3 regions of the Bacillus sp. CGMCC 1.60114 genome follow, and region 2 is predicted to be linked to each of the others. Evidence: riboswitches for the same ligand, from Rfam matches in the RefSeq annotation. Region 2 holds a riboswitch; each other region holds the start of a gene.
The links. A riboswitch is a leader RNA that binds a small molecule or an ion and turns the genes downstream of it on or off. The one in region 2 is predicted to bind S-adenosylmethionine.
Positions count from the first base shown of each region.

Region 1 (6,562 bases), on a different contig from region 2:
ATGGCTAGATCAAGTTATGACACAATCTATGGACGAATTTGTACAAGCTATTACAGATGCAAAAGTAACCTGGGAAAAAGAAGGAGTAAAGCTGCGCCTTGGAATGGAGGCAGATTATTTTCCTGGCGGAGAGAAAGAACTGAAAGAGTTGCTTGGAGCATACGATTGGGATTATGTAATTGGTTCTGTTCATTATATATATGGATGGGGCTTTGATAATCCTGATACTCAAGAGCATTTTTATAATTATAATTTAGTAGAATTATATAAGGACTTCTTCCATGTAGTAGAAAAGGCAATTCGAAGTGAACTATTTGATTTTGTTGCTCATCTTGATAATTTAAAAGTTTTTAAATTCCGGCCGGACGAGAATCTTCTCCTTTCGCATTATAAAGAAGTTGCGAGAGCGTTAATCGAAACAAATACAGCAACTGAGATTAATGCGGGATTATATTATCGTTATCCTGTGAAAGAAATGTGTCCAAGTCCAACCTTTTTAGATATTTTAGTTCAAGAAGGAGTAGCATTTACGACATCTTCGGATTCTCATTTCCCTGATGATTTAGGGGCATATGTAGAGAAAAATACGGAAATGCTTTTGGGAAAAGGAATAAGGGAAATTGCTACATTTGAACAACGGGAAAGAATTATGAGACCTTTAGGATAAGAAACATGAAAAAGGTTTTATCTTCGTATTGACGGACCATGGGACTTTACTTAGTACCTGTAGTCTAAAACTATTTCTATTAGGAATTACAATAAAAAGAGTGAATATATATTGAATCTGCTTAGTTTTTAACATTTTTATTAAAAATACGTTATATTTGTAGAAAATATATTATATTTTGTAGTATTTCTCTGTATAAATTTCACATATTTCCTGTATAATACAACTTGAAGGAAAATCTATGATTAGACAAGAAGACACCGCTTTCAGTTTGCTCGCTGAAGGCGGTGTTTCTTTTTGTGCATCTTGATAAGAATATAGAGTTATAGGAATTAAAAATGTGCTAGAATACGAATTTATATTGTAATTTGAAAGGGTGTTTGTCCCAATTAACCATGTATGATGGGTAATTATTTTCTTTTTGTGTCGAAGTAGGTTTTTTTAATATCCTCATTAAGTCTAAAGGGATTTTTCGCGCTTTATAAACTCTTCTGTGCTAATTAACTCAGCATACACTTCATTTAAGGAAGCTAGAATTGTATTGTGAATATATACAGCTGGAATAGACACATTTTTAAAGATTAAGTCTTTCGTTGCACACGCATCGTGTATTACTGTACATGTAAAGCCAAAATCAAAGGCGGCTCGTACTGTAGCATCAATGCACATATGTGTCATCATACCGCATATAACGACTTGCTCGATTTGTAAATCTTGTAATTCCTGTAATAATGAAGTTTCTCGAAAGCTATTTGGATAATGCTTCAGTATGACTGTTTCGTGCTGCAAAGGACGAACATTCTCATGAATGTGTACGCCTTCTGTATTTGGAAGAAAAAATGTTGCATTTTCGCGAGTGGAAACATGTTGGATATGAAAAATAGGCTGATTTGTTTCACGGAAATGTTGAAGTATGCGTTTTGCATATTCGCACGCTTCGCTAGCATTGCGCAGTTCCATTTTTCCGTTTGGAAAATAATCATTTTGGATATCAACGAGTAAAAGAGCAGTTTTCATTTCAGTTACAGCCCCCAGTTTCGATTTTGTATTCGTTTAATTATTCCATTATTTTGGGGAGTTTTCCTTTTAGAAAAATGTGAGATAAAGAAATTTACATTAAATTAAAACTGAAAAGTTTAATTTTTTTGTTGACTCTTACTTTTCAGAGTTTTATAATGAAAACTAATTAAATGACAACTAAATCGATATGAATTCTTATCCAGAGAGGTGGAGGGACTGGCCCTATGATACCTCAGCAACGGATTCTTTTGAATACCGTGCTAATTCCAGCAAGCTTTTTGAAGCTTGAAAGATAAGAAGATGTGAGTGCGCATATTCAAATGCCCTTCTTCTTATGAAATTGGATAAGAAGAAGGGCATTTTTTATTTGCCTTAAGAATGACTTCAGGTTGTTACAGAGAATAGGAGGGAATAGGATGATTTCATTCGACAGAGTGAGTAAAGTGTATGAGTCGAGCGGTCAATCTGTACATGCGGTAGAAGATGTATCCTTAACGATTGAGCAAGGTGAAATTTTCGGTATTATCGGTTTTAGTGGCGCTGGGAAAAGTACACTATTACGTTTAGTCAATATGTTAGAGCATCCAACATCAGGTATTGTGTCCATTGATGGGAAAGACATTACATTGTTATCGACAAAAGAGTTACGACAGTTGCGTCAAAGGATTGGGATGATCTTTCAAAGCTTTAATTTGTTCAGTTCACGAACTGTGTATGGAAATATTGCTTATCCGCTCAAATTAGCGAAGTTACCAAAGAATGAAATTAAAAGGCGAGTAACAGAATTATTACAATTTGTCGGGTTAGAAGATAAGGCGAATTATTATCCAGAGCAATTATCTGGAGGACAGAAACAGCGCGTTGGCATCGCAAGAGCACTTGCTACATACCCAGATGTACTAATTTGTGATGAAGCTACATCAGCATTGGATCCAGAGACAACGTCAGAAATTTTAAATCTTTTAAAAAAGGTAAATAAAGAATATAAAGTTACGATTCTTCTCATTACACATGAGATGCAAGTTGTAAAAGAAATTTGCCACCGGGTTGCTGTTATGGAAAAGGGAAAGGTGATTGAAGAAGGCACGATTTTCGATGTGTTTACAAGCCCAAAAACAAAAACGACGCAAAACTTTGTAAGGTCTGTTATTAATGATCACTTACCAGAGAGCGTGATTGCTAAAATTCAAAGTGGAGGCCTCATTTATCGTATAACATTTACTGGTGAAGCAACAGGACAGCCGCTATTATCTTATATTGCCAAACATTATAACGTTGATGTAAATGTACTCTATGGAAATATTATTGAACTACAAGGCATTTTATTTGGAAATCTTCTCGTTGAATTACAAGGGGAGTCAAAAGAAATTCAGAAGGCAATTCATCATCTGCGCTTGCAAGTTCAGTTGAGGGAGGTTGAAAGTCATGCGAGTTGATTGGAGTACATTTTGGCCACGGATTGTAGATGCGACTGGAGATACGGTATTAATGGTTATTGCTACCCTTATATTCGCTACAATTCTTGGTATACCTCTAGGTTTACTTTTATATGTGACAAGAAAAGGTAATTTTTTAGAAAATAAACTGGTCTTTTCTATCCTTAATATTGTTATTAATACGATTCGTCCTATTCCGTTCATTATCTTTTTAGTAGCTCTTAGTCCTGTGACGCGTGCTGTTATTGGAACAACGATTGGAACGGCTGCTGCGATTTTTCCAATGACGCTCGTTGCTTCTATTGGAATTGCAAGGATGGTAGAAACAAATCTTGTTTCTGTTCCGAAAGGAGTTATTGAGGCAGCTCAAGCGATGGGGGCTTCTCCGCTAAGAATTGTTTTTGAGATTCTCGTTCCAGAAGCGTTAGCCCCATTAATTTTAGGGATTACGTTTATGACAGTTGCGTTAATCGAATTTTCAGCAGTTGCCGGTCTTGTTGGCGGTGGTGGTCTTGGCGACTTGTCGATGACATATGGTTATCAGCGTTTTGATACATCCGTGATGTTTGTAACAGTTGTATTATTAATTCTTCTTGTGCAAGTTGCACAAAACTTAGGAAACTATTTTGCGAAGAGATTTTTACGTAGATCATAAAACAGAATAAGAAAAGAGGGAAATGAAATGAAAAAATTATTAGCATTTGCATTGTCGGCGGTTGTGAGTGTATCGGTATTAAGTGGTTGTGGTAAGGATTCAAAAGAAGCAGCAGCGAAGGAAAAAGTCGTTCGCATTGGTGTAACAGGAACGGATGGAGAATCATGGAATATTCTCAAAAAGAAAGCTGAAAAAGAAGGAATTCAAATTAAGTTAGTTGAGTTTTCTGACTATACAACACCTAATAAAGCACTAGCAGATGGAGACATTGAACTAAATGCATTTCAACATATTGCTTTTTTAGAGCAATTTAAAAAAGAGCATAAATTAGATATTACAGCCATTGGTACAACACAAATTGCACCAATGGGTTTATTCTCAGAAAAGTATAAGAAACCAAGCGAAATTCCAAACGGTGCAGAAATTGCAATTCCGAATGATCCAACAAACCAAGCTCGCGCGTTAAAACTTCTCGATGCAGCTGGATTATTAAAACTGAAAAAAGACTTTGGGTTATTTGGTGATCCAAGTGGTATTGTTGAAAATCCAAAAAAATTAAAAATCACACCGGTTGTAGCGCAGCAAACACCGCGCGTACTAAAAGACGTAGCAGCATCTGTTATTAACAATGGTGTAGCAGGGCAAGCGAATCTTGACCCAGTTAAAGATTCCATTTTCTTAGAAGATCCAAAGAATGATAGTGCAAAACCATACTTGAACATTTTTGCTGCTCGTACGAAAGATAAAGATAACGCAACATACAAAAAAATCATTGAATTATATCATTCAAAAGAAGTAGAGGAAGCACTTAAGAAAGAAACAAATGGCGGATCTATTTCTGTGAATCTTCCATTAAAAGAGATTGAGAAGATTGTGAAATAATATTGGGTTTAACTAATTATCAGATGGGCCCCCTCTTCTGATAATTAGTTCAACATATAGCGCCTAACAGACAATACCCTAATTTTGTACCCCAAATTCTGTGAAATATAGAATTCCATGTTTGTTAGGTATAATAGGTAGAAGAGACTAGGATTTTTCCTAGTCTCTTCTTATATATTTATCCCGCATTAACGCGCAGTAAACCCCCACTGATGAAAGTTTCACTTTATTCAATTGTCACACGTTTTAAAGAGGTTTCCGCAGGTTGTTTCTGCTCTTGTATATAGGAAGTTAACTCTTCATGAAACATGTTCAGCACCTCGTTTGCTCGCTGATGGAGCGGGGCAGGTAATCTGTTTATAACGTATCCTCCAATTTCTAGCTTCGTCCGAATCATTTTCCGCAATAAATCCTCATGCATGAACGACACCTCCAAATCGAATGTTGAGTACATCACCTTCAAATTTTGCTCCTTGAATGGACAAATGTGTTAATGTTTTTGGCAATGTAATGTTTCGTTTTACGGAACCGGCACGAATAATAAGTTCATCGCCTTTTTGATTTAAAGAGAGTTCACTTTTATTCGAGAATGGGATGGAAAGAACAAAGGTATATTCATCACCATTTTTTGTGACATATTGCGTCCGTCCGTTGAATTTCACGGCAGTTGGATCAGAATCACTTTTAAATAAAGCATCGCCAACACGCTCTAGCATAGATAAGCCAACTACTTCTTGTTCAAACATAGGTGCTTCGTAAATAGGAAGCGGCTGAAAACTATCTTGAATTAATGCTTTATATTTCTTTTGCGCATCTTTCCAGGCTTGAAAATAAGAGTCTGTGACGGTGTTAGGGATGACTCGATTTATCATGATGGCATCAACGTTATAGTCGTACAGATTTAAATACGTAAAGCTGCGCTGAGCCTCTTTAATAACCATTTTTTCTGGATTTACAACAACACGAATGCTTGTTACTTCTCGGTTGGATAAAATATCACGCATTTCTCCTAGTTGTTCAAGTGTATTTGTTAATTCATCCATAATATCATCAGTAGGAAGCGGGACACCGAGCAATGGCTGTGCAACAGGACGTACAACCTTTAATACTTTGCGTTTAATTGGAAAGAGTTTTTCCATCCACCAGCCGAGCATATCAGGGAAGCTTAACATTGCTAACGTTTCACCGGTTGGTGCACAATCAATAATGATGACATCATATGTTTTTTGTTTATAGTAATCTAATACACGTAGTAAGCTAATTAAATCTTCCATACCTGGGAACATAGTAAGTTCTTCTGTTGTAATATCGTCAGCTGCTTTTGATGTGAATAGCAATGTAATATATTTTTGCAGTTTGCCCCAGCCTTTTTCCATTTCATAGATTGTATTAATTTCTTGTGCCCATAAATTTTCTCGAATTTCTTGTGGCTCAGAAGATAATTTTATGCCGAACGAATCTCCTAAACTATGAGCTGGATCGGTGCTCATCACTAATGTTTTTAATCCTTGTTTAGCACTTTGAAGTGCCGTTGCTGCTGAAATACTAGTTTTTCCTACGCCGCCTTTACCTGTGTACAAAATAATTCTCATCATCATATCCCCTTTATTTCGGTAGTCGAATATTACGAGAGTCGAAATATGTGTTTGAATAAAAACCCGCAATGGGGCCTATTCAATCGGAATGTTTTTCATTTTAGGTGAAGTAAGTTTTTCTTCTGGTTTTTGTTGTGACGTAGCGATGTGATTCATTATTTTTTGGAAGATTTGCAGTAAAAATGCTTTTTCTTCTTCTGATAGTGCTTCAGTTACAAGATTAAAATAATGAGCAGCATTTTGCTTTACTTCTTCTACAAGCCTTATACCAGTTTCTGTTAAACGAATTAATACAATACGACGATCA
Region 1 is NZ_JBHTHG010000005.1:32,973-39,534, forward strand. It holds gene ACFQZ1_RS02475 (histidinol phosphate phosphatase domain-containing protein) at 1-667, shown strand, start outside; gene ACFQZ1_RS02480 (cysteine hydrolase family protein) at 1,127-1,684, opposite strand; SAM riboswitch class I at 1,880-1,986, shown strand; gene ACFQZ1_RS02485 (methionine ABC transporter ATP-binding protein) at 2,104-3,123, shown strand; gene ACFQZ1_RS02490 (methionine ABC transporter permease) at 3,113-3,778, shown strand; gene ACFQZ1_RS02495 (MetQ/NlpA family ABC transporter substrate-binding protein) at 3,806-4,660, shown strand; gene ACFQZ1_RS02500 (DUF3926 domain-containing protein) at 4,887-5,081, opposite strand; gene ACFQZ1_RS02505 (ArsA family ATPase) at 5,074-6,255, opposite strand; gene ACFQZ1_RS02510 (MarR family winged helix-turn-helix transcriptional regulator) at 6,331-6,562, opposite strand, start outside.
Region 1: it holds a riboswitch for S-adenosylmethionine, as region 2 does, so the genes downstream of both, ACFQZ1_RS02485 (methionine ABC transporter ATP-binding protein) here and metK (methionine adenosyltransferase) in region 2, are expected to answer to the same signal.

Region 2 (6,562 bases):
GCACTCCCTAACGACTTCATATTCTCTTTCATCGACTTGATAATACTCTCATAATACGAATGTTCATGAGACACAAAGTTACTTTTATCTACGGTCTTATGGATTAAAACTTTTTCCCCTTCTTCATTCACTTCGAATCCTTCCACTGTAATTTCATTCATTTCTCCTAACCAAAGTTCAGAAAAACTATTAAATTCAGCCTTAACAATCCCCGATACTTCTTCTATTTGCAGCTTATATTCGTCCATTGTTTTTTTATTTTCATATAAAAAAACGTGAGCGAATTCTTTATCAATAAAATCTTCCATTGTAACGCAATAATTGATAATACCTAATGACACGAGTTCATCAAACGAGACATCAATTCCTACTTCTTCCTTTACTTCCCGTATTCCGTCATATATTGTTTCGTGTGCCAATATATGACCAGCAGCTGTGATGTCTAACAGATTCGGATAATCCTTTTTTGTATGACTGCGAATTTGAAAGTGAACATAATCTACCCCATTTTCTCTACTTATAAACCAACACTGAAACGTCTCATGCCAATGCCCCAGTTTATGTACTTCTTCACGAGTTGCTACTCCGATTGGATTTCTATGGTCATCAAATATTCTCAGTAATTCATTCTCCATCATATCTCCCCCCTGTCCCATTCACTTCCTATTATGTAATTGGCTATATTCTTCTTTTGTATTCACATTAAGAAATAACTCTTTCGGCAGTAACGATTCCTCCGCCGGCACATACTGGACATTGCACTGAGATAATAGCCCCTGCATACTCCTCTTACCTTCTTTTAATAACTGTTCTATTTTTCCTTTTATCTTGTGATGATATAGCGCTAAAAGTGGTTGCTTCCGTCCTTCAACTAGTGGAACAATTGCTTCATATGTTTCGTCTGCTCGTTCGCTGAATGTCATCGCCCATGCTCTCGAAATATTTGGTGTGTCACACGGTGCAACAATATACCAATCTGCATCTACAAATTCCATGCCTGTTAATAAACCAGCGAGCGGACCGTTTCCTTTGTATAATTCAATATCTTCTACAACGGGTACATGCAGTATATGCGAGAGCTGGTTTGTAATCGCCGGATGGCTAATCACAACAATATCTGTAACAACTTCTTTTAATGCTTCTACACTATGCTCAATAAATGTTTTTCCTTGCCAAATTGCTAATGCTTTTGGCTCTCCAAAACGACTAGACTGTCCACCGGCTAATACAATTCCCGCAATTTTCATTGACGATGCAACTCAAATGTAATATGTCCAAGCTCTGGTAAAATTAATTTCTTCATCGCAAGGCGAACCGCACCTGTCGATCCTGGCATGGAAAAGACAACTTTCCGTCCAATTGTTCCTCCAATCGCTCTGCTTAACATCGCGGCGCTGCCGATATCTTCTAAATAACTAATCATCCGAAATAGTTCTCCAAAGCCTACAATTTCTTTATCAAGCAATGCTTCTACTGCTTCAATTGTAACATCACGTTTTGTAATTCCTGTACCGCCATTTGTTAACACAACATCTACATCTTCTTGCTGACACCCTGTTAATACAGCTTGTTGAATGCTTTCTTTATCATCCTTTACAATTTCATAAGCTGTTACTTGATGACTTGCTTCTATTAATAACTCTTTTAATAACTGTCCGCTTTTATCTGTCTCTTCTGTACGTGTATCCGAAATCGTTATGATTTTACAACGAACCTGTGCCGGTGCTTGTTTTTTGTGTTCTGTGACGCTCATTGTCATTCGCTCCTTCTTCTGAATTTATCTAAATTTTATCATATATGATGCAGCAACAAAAAAATGTGCGGCATGTCACACATTTTTATAGAAAAAACACCTCACTTCCGTATTTTTCCTTATAATAGAAATATAGGGATTTTCAAAAGGGAGGAATTTCATATGGATACAATGCGAAAATTAACGACACTATTTATCTTACTTTTCGTCGCTTCCATTAGCGCTGGCATGGCACTAAAAGACGCTGTACCTTACGCAGCCATCGGCGGTTTTGGATGTGCAACAATCTTTTTACTTTGCAGTGCATACTGCTTTGGAAAATCCCGTTCACAAGGGGGCAATAATTAATGTTCGGTAAAAAATCAACCGCGTGTACATCATGCGGAAAGGAAATTGCAGTACACGAACGTTCTTGGATTTACATACAATATCCGCCAAGCGGTATAACAAATATTCAAAAATATATTGAGCTCGGTGGGGAAGTGTATTGTACTTCTTGTGTTGGAAAATTAGAAAAACAGGAAAGCAACTAAAATGCTAAAAAGGTGATTGCATGAAAATAAGAAATATTGCTTTCATAATTACACTTGTAATCATTTGTTTTTTGGGCGGTACTTCATTTTATAAAAATCACATAGCTCATAAAGTAGAAGCGTATTTATTCTCACAAGGCGACCAGAAAGATGATTTAAAAAGTCTTGAAGTACGGTACGACTTTAAGTTCGGATATACGGTCGATGTTATGTACAAGGATGAACCACATGTTATCTATACGTATCGCTATCAAAAAATTGGAGATACGGCAAGAAAAGGAGTGCTTGCTTATAATAAAACATTACTTGATGACAAATTAGACCCTAACACTTATTCATACAAACATACACATTTTGGGGAGTATTAGGACTCTCGTTTACAACACTACGTCACCGTATGATTTAAATAAAAAAAGCTTTGCGCACATGCGCAAAGCTTTTTTCTTCCTATATTATAGACCAGCTTGCTCTTTTAAAGCTTCGGCTTTGTCTGTACGCTCCCAAGAAAGGTCTACATCAGTACGTCCGAAGTGGCCGTATGCTGCTGTTTGTTTGTAAATTGGGCGACGTAAGTCTAACATTTTGATGATACCAGCTGGGCGAAGATCGAAGTTGCTGCGAATTAGTTCTACTAATACTTCTTCAGATACTTTTCCAGTGCCGAATGTATCAACAGAGATAGATACTGGTTTCGCTACGCCGATTGCGTATGCAAGTTGTACTTCTGCTTTGTCAGCAAGACCTGCTGCTACGATGTTTTTCGCAACGTAACGAGCTGCGTATGCTGCAGAACGGTCAACTTTTGTTGCATCCTTACCAGAGAATGCACCGCCGCCGTGACGAGCGTATCCACCGTAAGTATCTACGATAATTTTACGACCTGTTAAACCAGCATCCCCTTGTGGTCCACCGATAACGAAGCGGCCAGTTGGGTTAATGAAGAATTTTGTATCTTCATCGATTAATTCAGCTGGTACAACTGGTTGAATTACGAATTCTTTTAAGTTGCGATCGATTTGTTCCCAAGAAATCTCTGGATGATGTTGCGTAGAGATTACAATTGTATCAACGCGAACTGGTTTACCGTTTTCATCATACTCAACTGTTACTTGTGTTTTACCGTCTGGACGTAAGTATGGTAATGTATCATCTTTACGAACTTCAGTTAAACGACGAGCTAATTTATGAGCAAGAGAGATTGGAAGCGGCATTAATTCTTTTGTTTCATTACATGCGAAACCAAACATTAAACCTTGGTCGCCTGCACCGATTGCTTCGATCTCTTCGTCAGTCATTTGACCTTCGCGTGCTTCTAACGCTTTGTCAACACCCATTGCGATGTCAGCAGACTGCTCATCGATAGATGTTAAAACTGCACAAGTTTCTGAATCGAAACCGTATTTTGCACGAGTATAACCAATTCCTTTAATTGTTTCACGAACGATTTTTGGAATATCTACATAAGTAGAAGTCGTAATTTCTCCCGCTACCAATACTAAACCAGTTGTTACTGTTGTTTCACAAGCTACACGTGCATTTGCATCTTTTGCTAAGATTGCATCTAAAATTGAATCAGAAATTTGGTCACTAATTTTATCTGGGTGTCCTTCAGTTACAGACTCAGATGTGAACAGATGACGTTTTTTTGTCATGTGGTAAACCTCCCTACAGTAAATGTATATATTGTACGGAACTCATCCTTAATTTGCCACAAACTGCGACATTCATGTATTCTCCCACAAGCGCAAAAGAAAAACCTTTCCTAATTAATAGAGGAAAGGTTGTATTCGCTACTTGCATACTGCTTTTTGCCCTTCGCTCTTATCGTTCGAGACATTACACCTCGCACAGGTTTAAGCACCTATTCACTTGAACTTGTCGTACATACAAGTGAGGTTGCCGGGCTTCATCGGGCCTGTCCCTCCGCCAGCTCGGGATAAGAGAGTATCCGTCCTCAACTATACTAAAGAAATGCTTTTCATTTGTCAATCCAAATACACATATTCCTATAAGTTTTTAACGACAGAAATTTATGGAAAAAAATAATATAATAACACAAACAAAAATAAATAAATAGTATACATTATTTATATGATTGTGTTATACTCTTGGTGGGGATTACGAGAATATTTATAAATTAAACAAAGGATGGTATCTAAATATGAGTACTGTGAATGTCCAAATTGGATTACATGAACTATTAAACGGAAGCAATGCACAGGTTCAATTGAGCGTTCCGCAATTAACGGAAAAAGTATTAATGAGAAAAGAAGGCAGATTAACTTCTACTGGCGCTGTTTCTGTTTCAACAGGAAAATATACAGGACGTTCTCCGAAAGATAAATTTATTGTAGACGAAGCATCTGTTACGGATAAAATTGCTTGGGGTTCTGTAAACCAACCGATTTCTGAAGAGCATTTTAATAAATTATATACAAAAGTATTAGAATACTTAAAAGACAAAGAAGAGCTATTCGTATTCAAAGGATTTGCAGGAGCAGACCACAGCTACCGTCTTCCTCTTCAAGTTATTAATGAATATGCATGGCATAACTTATTCGCACATCAATTATTCATTCGTCCAACTGAGGAAGAATTAAAAAATCATGATGCACAGTTCACAATTGTATCTGCACCAAACTTTAAAGCAGATCCAGAAGTTGACGGCACAAACTCAGAAACATTTATTATCGTTTCATTTGAAAAGCGTATCGTATTAATCGGAGGTACAGAATACGCTGGAGAAATGAAAAAATCAATTTTCTCTATCATGAACTACTTACTTCCAGAACAAGATATTTTTTCTATGCACTGCTCTGCAAACGTAGGTGAAGAAGGCGATGTTGCTTTATTCTTCGGTTTATCAGGAACAGGTAAAACAACATTATCTGCTGATCCGCACCGCAAATTAATCGGTGATGACGAGCATGGTTGGTCTGATAACGGCGTATTCAATATTGAAGGCGGTTGCTATGCAAAATGTGTGAACTTATCTCGCGAGAAAGAGCCACAAATCTTTGACGCAATTAAATTCGGCTCTGTTTTAGAAAACGTTGTGATTGATGATCATACACGCATTGCAAATTACGATGACACAGCGTTAACAGAAAATACACGCGCTGCTTATCCAATGGAAGCAATCGACAACATTGTATTACCTAGCGTTGCAGGTCATCCAAATACAATCATTTTCTTAACTGCTGATGCATTTGGCGTATTGCCTCCAATCAGCAAATTAACGAAAGAGCAAGCTATGTACCACTTCTTAAGCGGTTTTACTAGTAAACTAGCAGGAACTGAGCGCGGTATTACTTCACCGCAAGTAACATTCTCAACATGCTTCGGTTCTCCATTCCTACCACTTGATGCATCTCGCTATGCAGAAATGCTTGGAGAAAAAATCGAGAAGCACGGTGCTAAAGTATTCTTAGTGAACACTGGCTGGACTGGCGGCGAATACGGCGTTGGAAAACGTATGAACTTAGGTCATACACGCGCAATGGTGCAAGCTGCATTACACGGCGAATTAGATAACGCTGAAACAGTGAAACATAATATCTTTGGTCTTGAAGTACCGCTTCATGTTCCTGGTGTACCTGATGAAGTATTAATGCCAGAACAAACATGGGCTGATAAAGAAGCTTACAAAGCAAAAGCAACTGAGCTTGCGAATAAGTTCAAAGAAAACTTCAAGAAATTTGATAACGTTTCTGAAACAATTGTAAACCTTGGCGGTCCAATCGCTTAAACCCGACTTTACTTTGAAATATCCTAAATCATGTGAATAAGTATATTGTTATTGCAGGAAAACAAGTACTCACCGACAAAGCCCACGTTTTCTTGCAGTAACACATACTTACATATAAAAAGAGGCTTACGAGTAATCTCGCAAGCCTCTTTCCTATTTCTTAGCATCTTTCATACTGTAATATGCTAAATTTATTACAATTAATATATATCCACCCATTATTCCAACAGCAAATGCCCACATCACCATATGATGCTCAATTTCATACATAATGATCGCTCCAAGTATCGCTGCTGCAAATCTATTTATCGTTCCAATAGTAGGTGCTTTCCTGTTTCTTACTACACTCTCTCCAATCTTTTCAATGCGGCGTCCTAAAATCCAAACACAATACATGCTCACAAGAAAACCAAGACCTACTCCTAGAAAATGCGGAGAAAAAGGAGTAAATGCCCAGCCTAGTAGCATAAGTAGTAAAATATAATACATTTGTACTCTAAATGTTTGTAACGACATACTAATCATGTT
Region 2 is NZ_JBHTHG010000108.1:90,366-96,927, reverse strand. It holds gene ACFQZ1_RS16880 (NUDIX hydrolase) at 1-635, opposite strand, end outside; gene mobA (molybdenum cofactor guanylyltransferase) at 657-1,247, opposite strand; gene ACFQZ1_RS16870 (MogA/MoaB family molybdenum cofactor biosynthesis protein) at 1,244-1,753, opposite strand; gene ACFQZ1_RS16865 (hypothetical protein) at 1,916-2,101, shown strand; gene ACFQZ1_RS16860 (hypothetical protein) at 2,101-2,286, shown strand; gene ACFQZ1_RS16855 (DUF3139 domain-containing protein) at 2,307-2,654, shown strand; gene metK (methionine adenosyltransferase) at 2,739-3,938, opposite strand; SAM riboswitch class I at 4,105-4,229, opposite strand; gene pckA (phosphoenolpyruvate carboxykinase (ATP)) at 4,448-6,034, shown strand; gene ACFQZ1_RS16840 (ATP synthase subunit I) at 6,188-6,559, opposite strand.

Region 3 (6,562 bases), on a different contig from region 2:
TTTGTTTTAAAGCTTCCACAACAGGTGCAATTTGAACAGGATCTTGAGAAATTTCCTCCTTTGTTTTCAATAAACTTGAAACTATAGGCTGTCCGTTTATATCTTTCTTAAAAATCGGATATCCTTTCATCCCTACAGATTCAACTAGTATGAGCTTTTTCACATCCATTGGATAAGAAGCTGCAAACTGCATAGCAACTCCCCCACCCATTGACCACCCTACTAATGAAAAATTCTTCAATTGTAATTCATTCACGAACAACTTTACATCTTGCGCAAAATCGTTTAATGAGTCTACAGGCTGATGATAAGTTGAGAAACCAAAACCACGTAAATCTAGGGCATAAATATGATAAGAATCTTGTAACTGTTCTATAACTAAATCCCAATGCTGCGAAGACGTCATATTCCCGTGAATAAGCACTAATATTTCTGTTCCACTTCCCGCTTCTTGATAGGCAATTGTTTCTCCATTTGATAATACTACTGACTTCATAATTGCAGGTTTAATCATTCTCTTTCCCCCTCAAAATTGTCAATAATACACAATTTAAAAAGACTGAAAATTCTATCTAAATGATACCATACAGAATATATGTTCTCAACCTAAAATTAACTTCCTTTTAATATACGCAGGACACGTAGACTACTAGACAATTCAGAAAAAAAAAGATATAGTTAGCCAGGTAACTAATTGGGAAGGAAGAAATATATGGACGAAAAACAACATTTTTTTCACGTCGTTAGTCAAACTTCTCGGAAATTTTCGAAAAAGTTTAATGAACGTGTTTCTCCAACTGGTTTATACAGTGCACAGTGGGCAGTGATTTTCAAGTTACATCAAACCGGATCTTGCACACAAACGGAATTGTGTCACTATTTAAACGTTGAATCTCCAACAATGACTCGTACTTTAACACGTATGGAATCGATAGGTTGGATTCTTAGAAAAGAAGGTACGGATCGACGTGAGAAACTCATTTCTTTATCAGAAACAGCAATAGCAATGATTCCAACGTGGCAAGAAGAGGTAGACTCATTTGAGGAAAAAGCACTGCAAGATATTAACGATGAAGAACTTCTTCGTGCTTTTGACGTACTACAAAAAGTAATTCGTAATCTTGATTAGAAATTGGAGGGATGACTATGGAAAGTCAAAGACTTTGGACGAAAGACTTCATCGGAACATGTTTGAGTAGTCTATTTCTCTTTTTAACATTTTATATGCTCATGACAACCTTACCTATATATGTCATCGACGGACTAAAAGGAAAACCTGGAGAAATAGGTCTAGTTGCAACAGTGTTTCTAATTTCTTCTGTACTCTGCCGACCATTTACAGGTAAATGGCTTGATGATTTAGGAAGAAAGAAAATTTTATTTATCTCTCTCTCACTCTTTTTAGCTGCAACGGTGATGTATTTCGGTGCGCAAAGCTTATTTTTACTGCTTACTCTTCGCTTCTTCCATGGCATCGGATTTGGAATGGCAACGACGACTACTGGTACAATTGTAACAGATGTAGCACCAGACCATCGACGCGGTGAAGCGCTCGGCTATTATGGGGTATTTATGAGTTTACCAATGGTTATTGGTCCTTTTTTAGGATTAACTATCATTTCTAAATTCTCATTTACAGTTTTATTTATCGTTTGTTCTATATTTTCTATACTTGCTTTTCTATGCGGACTATTAGTAAACATTCCTGAAGAAAAAACAACTGTGAAAAAAGAAACGAAACGTATGCAGTGGAAAGATTTAATCGAGCCTTCAACAATTCCAATTGCTGTCACAGGCTGCGTACTTTCCTTTGCCTATAGCGGTATCCTTTCATTTATTCCGATTTATGCAAAGGAACTTGGCATGGCCGATATCGCAAGTTATTTCTTTGTCGTATATGCAATTGTAGTCGTTATTTCTCGTCCATTTTCAGGTAAAATATTTGATCGATTCGGAGAAAATGTTCTCATTTATCCCTCTATTATGATATTCATGATTGGAATGTTCACTTTAAGTCAGGCGCAAACGCCATTTTGGTTACTTGCTGCTGGTGTACTTATCGGATTTGGATACGGAACCTTGATTCCAAGCTTCCAAACGATTGCGGTTAGTGTCGCACCGCACCATCGACGCGGATCTGCAACAGCTACTTATTTCTCATTTTTTGATACAGGTATAGGTATTGGATCTTTCGTACTAGGTATTATCGCAGCACATTCAAGCTATCATAATATGTATTTTATTTCTTCTATTATCGTTGCATTTACATTACTTATTTATTATTTCCTTCACGGACGAAAACAAAAGTTCAAAAAGCAAACAACACAAACAAAATTATCTGCTTAATGATATAAGAGAGAGTAAACTTCTATGTTTACTCTCTTTTTTTTGCTCATCAAGAAACTTTTACATTATAATGAAAGCATAAGGAGGCTTGTTATGAAATTTAAAAAATACCCTCTTATTTTAATCGTTTTTATATTTTTATTTATATTAACTGGTATGAGTTATACGTTATTCAAACAAAATAAAGGGGTTTCCTCAAAACAAACCGTAACGAAAAAAAACTGGTTACAAGACCCATATCTTCGTTGGTCTTATTCACATATGCGAGAATTTGCTTTAACAAAAGTTGTCGCTAAAAATCCAAATTATGTATCTTCCCTTCCGTATAACCTGGAAAATTTAGATAATTTACATATCACAGGTGAAAATAATGATAATACGACCGTTCTTCAATTATTAGAAAAATACAAAACAGATGCTTTCATTGTCCTGCATGATGATAAAATTGTATATGAACGATATTTTCATGGATATAAACCAAATGAACCACATGGTATGGCTTCGTTAGCAAAAGTATTTACAGGGTTTCTCATTAGCACACTTATTGAAGAAGGAAAGCTACAACCCAATATAACTGCAGAAACTTACGTAAAGGAATTACAAGGAACACCATTTGGAAAAGCAACAATTCAACAACTACTAGATATGCAAGTTTCAGTAGAATACCCAACTCATGGCTTTAAACAAGCTGGCTTAGCCAATCAAGATGCACAATTATATTTAGCGAGTAATCTTCTTCCTCGCGGCAAAAACTATGATGGCCCGTTAAAAATTTATGACATGTTACTAGAAGCAAAAGAAACCGCTGCTCCGGGAGAGAAATTTTCATATGATAACGGTTCCGCCGAAACGCTAGGATGGGTGATCCGTACAGTGACAGGAAAATCCCTCGCAGAACTTGTAAGTGAACGTTTTTGGTCACAAATTGGAGCAGAAGAGAATGCTTATTATGTTGTTGATGATACAGAAGTGGAACAAGCCAGTGCAGGATTAAATGCGACCGCTCGAGACATGGCAAGGTTCGGAAAAATGATTTTGGACAATGGAGTATATGATGGAAAACAAATTATTTCTTCTTCTATCATCGAAGAAATTAAGCATGTAAAAAAATATGAACTTCCAGTTCGAGATGGTGAAGAATATTCTTACCATAATCAATGGTGGATCCCACACAACGTAAATGGTGCATTCGAAGTACTTGGCAGTTATGGACAACGCTTATATATCGATCCAACTACAAATATGGTTATCGTTCACTTTTCATCAAATGCTAATCATAATCGAGAGATACAATCCCTATATGGAGATATGTATTTACAAATTGCGAAGTACTTACAGAAAAAATTTTAGAATTAGGCTTATTTTTATTACGAAAAGAACTGTCTTATGGCAGTTCTTTCTCTATAATCTTAATTACATTTTTCCATTGTTCTTCTGAAAAACATAAAGGTTTTAACTGAAATACCATCGAACACACATCTTCTATATAGCGGACATTTATTCGTAAAAATTCCCATCTGAGCATCTTAGGTATATACAAATCTGCAACCTGTTTATTTTGTTCTACTAAAATGTCTACTTCTCTCTCACAAATGCCCCTTATAAGATAATCTACCCGCACTTCTTGTTTGACTTTAGAAAATTGTTGGCTATACTCCTTTAACCTAAATAAACAAGAAAGATAAGAATAAAACAAATCATCTTCTCTTTTACATATACTCATAATTTTATAAATTCGTTCCCTATTCTTCATAATCTTGTTGCCTTCTCATATATCTTTTGCAGCCATTTCTCTCTTTTTTCTTGTTTACTGTTTTTTACAGATTGAAATACAGAACGCCTTATATTGCGTATCCCACAAAAGTACAATATTCCTTTCTTCATCACAATCCATTCCGCTGATCGGTATAAAAGAGCAGCGTACCATAAAGGAGAATCTAGCGTATAAATTACCCATGCTTGTTTTCCTGTAAGTAATCCTTTAGGCATTATCCCTTCATATTTGTAAGCAAAGCCTGAAACAAATACTCGGTCAATAAATCCCTTTAATATCGCCGGCATACTCCACCACCAAACTGGATAAATAAGAATGAAGTGATCTGCCTCTGTTACAAGTTTCCTATATTTCTCCGTTTCTTCCTCATGCACTAAATCTCTTCTCTTTTTTGTCTCATTAAAGGTTAGAACAGGATTAAATTGTTCCTTATACAAATCAAGAACAGTTACAGAGTGATTTGTTTTTTGCAATTCTTGTTCCACATATTTCAAAATAGCAGCGTTGAAACTAGACGGGTTTGGATGCGCGTATACAATCAATATGTTCATTGTAAGCAACACCTTTCCTTTAATTTCCTTTTGACTTTTAATGGATTCACATGCTATTCTAATACATGTCAGAGGGCAAGCCCCTTTGACAAAAACAATGACACCTATTCGGCAATGGTGTCTTTTTTATTTGTTAGCCGAGAACGCCCATCTTTCGGGGCACATTTAATTTTTGAACACTACACACTCAGCACCATTTCCTTGTAAAAAGACTGCATAGTACAGTCTTTTTATCTACATACCTCAAAAATAAGAGAATTTTCAAATAAATTATAACATAAAAAAAGAGAGATCAGCTCCCTCTTTTCTCTTTTACTATGTAGTAAATCCCCTTATCATCTATATATTGATGCGGCTCTGCTAAAGTAATTTTCCCATCCAGTTTTAACTCATCAAGTAACCGTAATAAATAAAATTGCTGAAGCATCTTTTTCGCAAATTTCCCTTTATGTTCAGAAGCAATATACTCTTGAATATCCAATAACGTAATCGGCGCTTCTTGTTCTTCCATATATTCGTAAATTGCACTTCGCAATGTAATATATTTCTCGATTGTCACAGCTATGTCCACTCCTTTCTTCTCGTTGTCCATCTTTCATTATCGGTTTTTTTGCAATAAAAAAACCTCTTCGATAAGAAGAAGCGGAACATATCTCTTCCTTCTTATCTTTCAGAACAAAACTGTTCTGCTGGAATTAGCACCTGCATTGCGGTTGCTGGGTTTCATCGGGCCAGTCCCTCCACCTCTCTGGATAAGAAAATATTCACTTTATCTCTTACTATAATCAATATAACTAAAAAAGTCAATTCTCATAAGAATTGTAAGGATTTATTTTTTTAGAAAACTATTATATTTTACTTCTCCTTGCTCATACTACAAATGTATAGACCAAAGGAGGTGCAATCATGAAAAAAAATGCACGCGGTCATGTTCAAGATTCTTGCCAAGCTTTACATGAAGCAAAAAACTGTTTACAAAACGCCTTGCAAACAGTAGAGAAATCAGATAATCGTCAACGTGTTGAACAATCTTTACAAGCTGTTCAACATGCGCTGCAACAATGCGATAGTACAGCGGAAATTTTATCTCAGGAATGACATAAAGTAAAACTTCCATCAGTGGTGATTTTTCTTCCTCTACCACTGATGGTATGAATTAAATTCTAATGCCTAAATAGTTAATTAGAAATGCATTTTGCTTACAAATAAAGTCTGTTAAAGAATATTGTTAATATATGATACCTGTCCAAATTCTTGGTATAGCCATTATAAGCTCGAACGAGTAAAAATGTACTAATTAAATTATAATGGTTTTACAGGTACACATATTTCGCAATTATCATTGTTAATCATATCAACAGTATATCTTTCTAAAATCGGTTTGTTGTCAATTTGATATCCACTGTTTTGTAAAGCTGGAAAAATTTCAATCCATGCTTTTTGAATATCTTCCGCTGTATGTTTGATTTTACAAACAACATATTTTCCACCAGTAAGTTCACTTTCGCAAATTGAATCATCTATTTGATAATCCTTTGAAATGACAATACAAGCATCATATCTACAGTTTTCTGGAAGTGTTGTTTCAGGGTTATCTTGTGGGATTCCGAGTATTATTGCCGATTTAATAAGATTTTTCTCCTTAGCCCATTTTTTTAACTTTTCCATTGCTTGAATGTTGGAAGAGCCATATGGACCAACTTGTCGCACATATGCAATGCGATATTTTGGAAGAGTTTCGACTTTAATATTCATAGTCTCTTTTTCCTTTCTCTATTAATATTTATTACATTTCGAATACTATCACGCTTTAAAAATATAATCATTTGTTTTTTTAAAATTTACAATTTTCTTGTTAAACAAATGTGGACATATGTTTAACAAGAAGAGG
Region 3 is NZ_JBHTHG010000107.1:45,033-51,594, forward strand. It holds gene phaZ (intracellular short-chain-length polyhydroxyalkanoate depolymerase) at 1-514, opposite strand, end outside; gene ACFQZ1_RS15295 (MarR family winged helix-turn-helix transcriptional regulator) at 713-1,129, shown strand; gene ACFQZ1_RS15300 (MFS transporter) at 1,147-2,346, shown strand; gene ACFQZ1_RS15305 (serine hydrolase domain-containing protein) at 2,440-3,696, shown strand; gene ACFQZ1_RS15310 (group-specific protein) at 3,731-4,099, opposite strand; gene ACFQZ1_RS15315 (NAD(P)H-dependent oxidoreductase) at 4,096-4,671, opposite strand; gene ACFQZ1_RS15320 (hypothetical protein) at 4,964-5,263, opposite strand; SAM riboswitch class I at 5,332-5,430, opposite strand; gene ACFQZ1_RS15325 (hypothetical protein) at 5,578-5,769, shown strand; gene ACFQZ1_RS15330 (AraC family transcriptional regulator) at 5,974-6,426, opposite strand.
Region 3: it holds a riboswitch for S-adenosylmethionine, as region 2 does, so the genes downstream of both, ACFQZ1_RS15320 (hypothetical protein) here and metK (methionine adenosyltransferase) in region 2, are expected to answer to the same signal.